Regions from separate parts of the Bradyrhizobium sp. USDA 4501 genome, predicted to be linked through region 2. Evidence: riboswitches for the same ligand, from Rfam matches in the RefSeq annotation. Region 2 holds a riboswitch; the other holds the start of a gene.
The links. Region 2 has a riboswitch for glycine ahead of gcvT (glycine cleavage system aminomethyltransferase GcvT). Riboswitches for the same ligand answer to the same signal wherever they lie in the genome.

Region 1: linked by a shared signal. The riboswitch ahead of ACVWZM_RS36105 (D-amino acid dehydrogenase) and the one ahead of gcvT (glycine cleavage system aminomethyltransferase GcvT) in region 2 are both predicted to bind glycine.

Annotation. Positions count from the first base shown of each region.
Region 1 covers NZ_JBSSEX010000001.1:7,809,031-7,812,405, forward strand. Annotated here, with positions in the region: gene ACVWZM_RS36105 (D-amino acid dehydrogenase) at 103-1,458, opposite strand; glycine riboswitch at 1,527-1,635, opposite strand; glycine riboswitch at 1,642-1,748, opposite strand; gene ACVWZM_RS36110 (M20/M25/M40 family metallo-hydrolase) at 1,841-2,971, opposite strand; gene ACVWZM_RS36115 (ABC transporter substrate-binding protein) at 3,237-3,375, shown strand, end outside.
Region 2 covers NZ_JBSSEX010000001.1:7,642,675-7,646,049, forward strand. Annotated here, with positions in the region: gene gcvP (aminomethyl-transferring glycine dehydrogenase) at 1-381, opposite strand, end outside; gene gcvH (glycine cleavage system protein GcvH) at 405-770, opposite strand; gene gcvT (glycine cleavage system aminomethyltransferase GcvT) at 790-1,935, opposite strand; glycine riboswitch at 2,077-2,165, opposite strand; gene alaS (alanine--tRNA ligase) at 2,368-3,375, shown strand, end outside.

The DNA.
Region 1 (3,375 bases), 170 kb from region 2:
CGTAGCACAGATGGTAGCAGACTCACGGTAGAACTTGAGCAAGTCCCATGCCATCGGTGCTGCGGATTTTGCGGTGCAGCTAATCAGTCCTGTTGGCCGCGATTATTCCTCCGGTGAAGTTCGAAGCAGTCCACTGGAAGGTGGATTGATTTCAGCTTTGCGGGCGTTGGCAGGCACGTCGAGCCCGGCACCGAACGTCGGCGCCATCGGCGGCGTGTCGAGGTCGCGCCAATCGTCGATCGCCTGGGCCACCATCTGCGCCGTCGCCGCCGACAGTGTCCAGCCGAGATGACCGTGGCCCGTATTGTAGAACACGCCCGGAATCCGTCCGGCGCGAACCACCGGCATCATGTTCGGCATCATCGGGCGCAAGCCCGCCCATGGCACGACTTTCGACGTGTCGATCTCTGGGAAATGATGCCGCACCCAGTCCACCAGCGGTTGAATGCGATCGGCGCGAATGTCGCGGTTGAAGCCGTTGAACTCGGCGGTGCCGGCGACGCGGAAGCGGTCGGCGCCGAGCCGGCTGGTGACGATCTTCGCAGCCTCATCGAGCAGGCTGACGGTTGGAGCATTCCGGCTTTGCGGCGCATCGAGCTGCACCGTGATCGAATAGCCCTTCACCGGATAGACATTGACGCGGTCGTTGAGCAGGCTGGCGAAGTGGCGGCTCGCCACGCCGGCGCAAATCACGATCCCGTCCGCCTGTAGCTGCTGTCGCGTCGCGACCGCAGCATCATGTGAAGCAGCTTCGTTCCAGCCGATGCGGAAGCCGTCATCGCCGTGTGCGATCGTGTCGACGTCGGCTTCATGGACGAAGCTCGCGCCACGGCGGATGCAGGCGTCGGCAAGCCCACGCGTGAATTTGTGAATATCGCCGGTCGCGTCCGACGGCGTGAAGAAGCCGCCATAGCAGGTTGTCTGCAGCGCGGGTTCGATGACGCGGATCTCGTCCGGGGTCACCGGCCGGCGGTCGAGCCCGCCTTGCTGCAGCAGCGTGTTGACCTTGAGGCCGGCTTCGAAGCCGGCCCTGTCGTGATAGACGTGCAGGATGCCGCGGCGTTCGAGATCGAAGGCGATGTTTTCGCGCTCTGCGATCGAGAACAGATGCTTGCGCGCTTCGATGGCGAGCTTCGTGGTCTCGATGGTGTTGCCGCGATAGCGCGTGATGTGGCCTACGAACTCGCCGATCCAGGAATATTTGTGCCAGCTCGGCTTCGGGTTCATCAGCAGCGGCGCGTCGCTTCTCAACATCCAGCGCAGCCCCTTCAGAATGGTCGCGGCGCTGTTCCATACCTCGGCATTGCTGGCGGAGAGTTGTCCGCCATTGGCGAACGAGGTTTCCATCGCGGCGTAGCGATGCCTGTCGAGGACAGTCACCTTGTAGCCGCGTTCAAGCAGGGCATAGGCCGTCGTTACGCCGGTGATGCCGGCGCCGATGATCGCGATGTGTGGCATGATAGTCGTCAGGCTCCCGTGGGTTAGAGTCGCCGAACCACCGGTGAAACCGGCATCGGCGCCCCATATGTCACGGTACCTGAGAGCTTGATCCGCATCGGGCTGTGGCCAGAAGCGAACTATCCCCTTCGGTGGACGTCATGGCCCTTGATGTGCGGCCATGTTCGTCTCTCTCCAGATCGTCCTGACGATACAGTCCTTTTGCCTGAGAGTTTCCGGGGCGGTTGCTCCGTCGGCGCCGAAGCCAACAACACGATTGTTGTCGCTTCGATCTCTCCCGCATCGTCGCGTTGAACGGCCGGACCGTAGGCGAAGCCTCAAAAATGGACAAGGCTAAATTTCGATCCGGCAGTGCCAACGTGTTGTGCAGTGCAAATCGATGTCAGTCCAGCGTCGCCAGCAGTGCCGCCATCAGGCGGCCGCGTTCGGCGAGGCTGTCGACCTCGATGTGCTCGTTGAGCGTATGTGCATCGGCGCCGCGAACGCCGAGGCCGTCGAGCGTGGGGATGCCCATCGCGCCGGTGAAGTTGCCGTCCGAGCCGCCGCCGGCGCTGCCGTGCGGCAGATCGAGACCCATCGCTGCAGCAAGGCCTTTTGCCTTTTCATAGAGCGCCATGGTGCCCGCATCGGGCTCCCACACCGGGCGGGTGACGCCGCGCGTCACCTTGAAGGTCACGTCGTTGGCGGTGCCCGACAGTGCCAGCATGCGCTCGACGCCACGGTCGAGATCGGCCTGGCGCTTGGCCATGCTGAGCGCTTCGCCGGTGCAGGTCGTCGCGACGCAATTGACCCACTGGCCGCCATGCACGATGCCGACCGAGAAGGTGCAGTCCTCGGTGGTCATGCCGTCGATGGCGATGATCTGCCGCGCCATCTCGCGGATCGCGGAGCGGCCGGAAGACAGCGTTGCGCCGGCATGGCTGGGCTTGCCGGTGGCTTCCAGGTTGAAGCGCGCGATCGCATAGCGGCCGGTGACGACGCCGTTGTTCGGACGGCCGGGCTCCGGCACCAGCACATATTTGTTGCGCGCGGCTTCCGCCTCGATGATGTCGCGCGTCGACGGCGTGCCCACCTCTTCGTCGGGGGTGAACAGCACGGTGATCGGCAGCGGGGTCGTGAAGGAGGCGCGCGCCAATTGCCTGATCGCCTCGATCGACAGGTAGTTGCCGCCCTTCATGTCGAAGATGCCCGGCCCGAAGCACTTGTTGCCTTCGCGCCGCCACTTCAGCTTCTCGATGGTGCCGACGGGGTGAACGGTGTCCAGATGGCCGGCGATCAGGATGCCGGGCTGGCCTTGTTTCGGATGGGGAAAACGGGCGCGGACGCAGCCCGCGAAGCCCTGGCGTCCGGCGATGCGCTCGATCGTCGCACCCATGATCGCCATCTCGCGGGCGGCGAGATCGAGCATGCGTTCGACCGCGGCGGCGTCCCAGGTCGGGCTTTCGCATTCCACCCAGCTGCGCAGGCCCTGCAGCATCGTTTCGGAATCAAAGGGGAGATTGGCGGGGTTCATCGTTGTTCTCTCTTGTTGTTCTGACGGCGCCGGCATCGCGCGCGCGTTACGAAAATCTCAGCCGACGATTTTGTAAAGCCAAAATCTGGCGCGCGGCCTCATTCGTTTGTGTACGTCCGATGCGACCTGAAACCGATTGACGCGCTTGGCGCTTGGTGCAAGTCTCGATTTCACAAGCCATACAGCATGTTAGTTCGCCTAAATAACGAACCACATGCATAACGAATAAGCCGGCTTTGACCAGTTACACGTCAGGAGAGATTGCATGTTCCCTATCTCGCGTTGGAAACACCGCACGCTAGCGGCCGCGTTGACGGCGCTCGCGCTGTCGTTCGCGCCGCAGGAATTGTCATTCGCGCCGCAGGCGATGGCCGCGGGCAAGACCATCACCGCGGTGATGCACT
Region 2 (3,375 bases):
CGCCTCGAGCCGGCCCTGGCTGATCTCCGGCTGGTACGGCGTATAGGCGGTGTACCAGGCCGGGTTCTCCAGAATGTTGCGCTGGATCACGGCGGGCAGGATGGTGCCGGAATAGCCCTGGCCGATCAGCGAGGTGAACACCTGGTTCTGCGCGGCGAGCTCGCCCATATGCGCGAGCGCCTCGGTCTCGCTCAGCGCCCGGCCGAGATCGAGCGGCGCCTTCTGCCGGATCGACGCCGGCAGCGTCTCGTTCATCAGCGCCTGCAGGCTCGCGGCGCCGACCGTCTCCAGCATCGCGTTGACGTCGCGCGGCGACGGTCCGATGTGGCGGCGGACGAAATCGGTGGCGGCTTCGTTGATCGGCTTGAAGGGCGCGTTCATGACGTGATCCTCGGAGTGATCCTTTAGGCGGTGTGCGCGGCGTAGGCGGCCTCGTCCATCAGGCCGCCGAGCTCGCCCTTGTCGGCAATCTTCAGCTTGAAGAACCAGGCCTTGCCGCCGGCGTCGGAATTGACCAGTGCGGGCTCGGCGGCGAGCGCGTCGTTGACCTCGACCACCTCGCCGGAGATCGGCGCGTAAACGTCGGAGGCGGCCTTGACGGATTCGACGACAGCGGCGGCCTCGGCCTGCTTCAGGCTGCGGCCGACCTTGGGCAGTTCGACGAACACGACGTCGCCGAGCTGCGACTGCGCATAGTCGGTGATCCCGATTGTGGCGACGTCGCCCTCGATGCGGAGCCATTCGTGGTCGGACGTGTACAGCGTCGTCATGGGGTCGATCCTTTGGCGTTCAGCGTTTGTAGGTATTGGGGACGAAGGGCGTAGCGGCGACTTTCAGCGGCAGCCGCTGGCCGCGCACTTCGGCGAAAACGGTGGTGCCGACGGCGGAAAGGGCCGTGGGCAGGTAGCCCATCGCAACCGGCGCATTGAGGCTCGGGCCGAAGCCGCCCGAGGTCACCTTGCCGATCTGCTCGGTCGAGCCGGCATCGGCGAACAGCGCGGCGCCTTCGCGCACCGGTGCGCGGCCGTCAGGCTTCAGGCCGACCCGTCGGCGCGCAGCGCCATCTGCGAATTGCGCGAGAATTTTGTCGGCGCCGGAGAAGCCGCCGGCGCGGGCGCCGCCGCTGCGGCGAACCTTCTGCACCGACCATTCCAGCGCGCCTTCGACCGGCGTCGTCGTGGTGTCGATGTCATGGCCATAGAGGCACAGCCCGGCTTCGAGCCGCAGGCTGTCGCGCGCGCCGAGCCCGATCGGCAACACGTCGGGATTGTCGAGCAGCGCGGTGACCAGGGCTTCCACCTTGTCTGCGGGCACGGAAATCTCAAAGCCGTCCTCGCCGGTATAGCCGGAGCGCGAGACGAAGCAGTCGACGTCACTGAGCCGGCGCGGACCGGCATCCATGAATTTCATCGAACCGACATCTGCACAAAGTTTCGCCAACGCCGATTCCGCTTTCGGGCCCTGCAGCGCGATCAGCGCGCGGTCGGCCAGCGAGATGATCTCGCAGGCGTCGGAGAGATTCGCGCGCAGATGCGCCTCGTCCTCGGCCTTGCAAGCGGCGTTGACCACCAGGAACAGGTGATCGCCGAAATTCGCCACCATCAGGTCGTCGAGCAGGCCACCGTCATTATTGGTGAATTGCGCGTAGCGCTGCCGTCCCGGCGCGATGCCGACGATGTCCTGCGGCACCAGTTTTTCCAGTGCGAGCGCGGCATCCGCGACCTTGCCGGATTTGGCCTTCAGCACGAGCTGGCCCATGTGCGACACATCGAACAGGCCGGCTTCCTTGCGGGTGTGCAGGTGCTCCTTCAGCACGCCAGCCGCGTATTGCACCGGCATGTCATAGCCGGCGAACGGCACCATCTTGGCGCCCCGCGCAAGGTGCAGCGCGTGCAGCGGGGTCTGTTTCAGCGGGGAGGTTTCGCGCGCAAGCATCACAGGGCCCTCGCGGTTCCCGCCGGGGACCTATTTCCCCTTGAGAAACCTGCAGAAAGCCCCATCTGTCGCTGTGCCTGAGAGTATTATCCCGTCGGCGGACGCATCGGGGCGAACCCCAGCGTCTCTTTCCAGATGTCAGACGTCACGCGGTCCTTTTGCCTGAGAGTTTCCGGGGCGGTTGCTCCTTCGGCGCCGGCGGTAAGGCCGGTCTCTCCCGACGTGACTAGGTATAGGTAGGTAGAAAACACGGCGCCACCAAGACTGTCAACGCAGCTGCAGCAACTATCCAATGGGCTTTGTGCTGCCGCGGCAAGCCCATGATCCGCCTGCACAGTTTCTGGACACCGCAGCTGGCAATGTCTAAAAGCGTTCGGCCGGAAAATGACGCCTTTTTGCGGCTGGCCGGCCACTTTTTCCGATTGGATGAACATGAGCAGCGTCAACGACATCAGGTCGACATTTCTGAACTACTTCAAGGCGAACGGGCACGAGATCGTGGCCTCGTCGCCGCTGGTGCCGCGCAACGACCCGACCTTGATGTTCAACAATGCCGGCATGGTGCAGTTCAAGAACGTCTTCACCGGGATCGAGAAGCGTCCCTATCAGCGTGCCACCACGGCGCAGAAATGCGTGCGCGCCGGCGGCAAGCACAACGACCTCGACAATGTCGGCTACACCGCGCGCCATCTCACCTTCTTCGAGATGCTCGGCAACTTCTCGTTCGGCGATTACTTCAAGGAGCGCGCGATCGAGCTGGCCTGGAACCTGATCACGAAGGAGTTCGGGCTGAAGAAGGACAAGCTGCTCGTCACCGTCTACCACGACGACGACGAGGCGGCGGGCCACTGGAAGAAGATCGCCGGCTTCTCGGATGACCGCATCATACGGATCGCGACCTCGGACAATTTCTGGGCGATGGGCGATACCGGCCCGTGCGGGCCGTGCTCCGAAATCTTCATCGATCGCGGCGAGCACATCTGGGGCGGTCCGCCGGGCACGCCTGAGGAGGACGGCGACCGCTTCCTGGAGTTCTGGAACCTGGTGTTCATGCAGTACGAGCAGGTGACGAAGGAGGAGCGCGTGGCGCTGCCGCGTCCCTCGATCGATACCGGCATGGGCCTGGAGCGCATGGCGTCGATCTTGCAGGGCGTCGAAAGCGTGTTCGAGAGCGACCTGTTCCGCAACCTGATCGATGCGGCATCGTCGGCGCTCGGCCATGGGCCGAACGCGCGGAACGTGGCGTCGTACCGGGTGATCGCGGACCATCTGCGTTCGTCGGCTTTCCTGATCGCCGATGGCGTGCTGCCGTCGAACGAGGGCCGCGGCTATGTGCTGCGCCGGATCATGCGCCGCGCGATGCGCCATGCGCAGCTGCTCGGCGCGAGCGAGCCGCTGATGCATCGGCTGGTCTGGGCGCTGGTCCGCGAGATGGGCCAG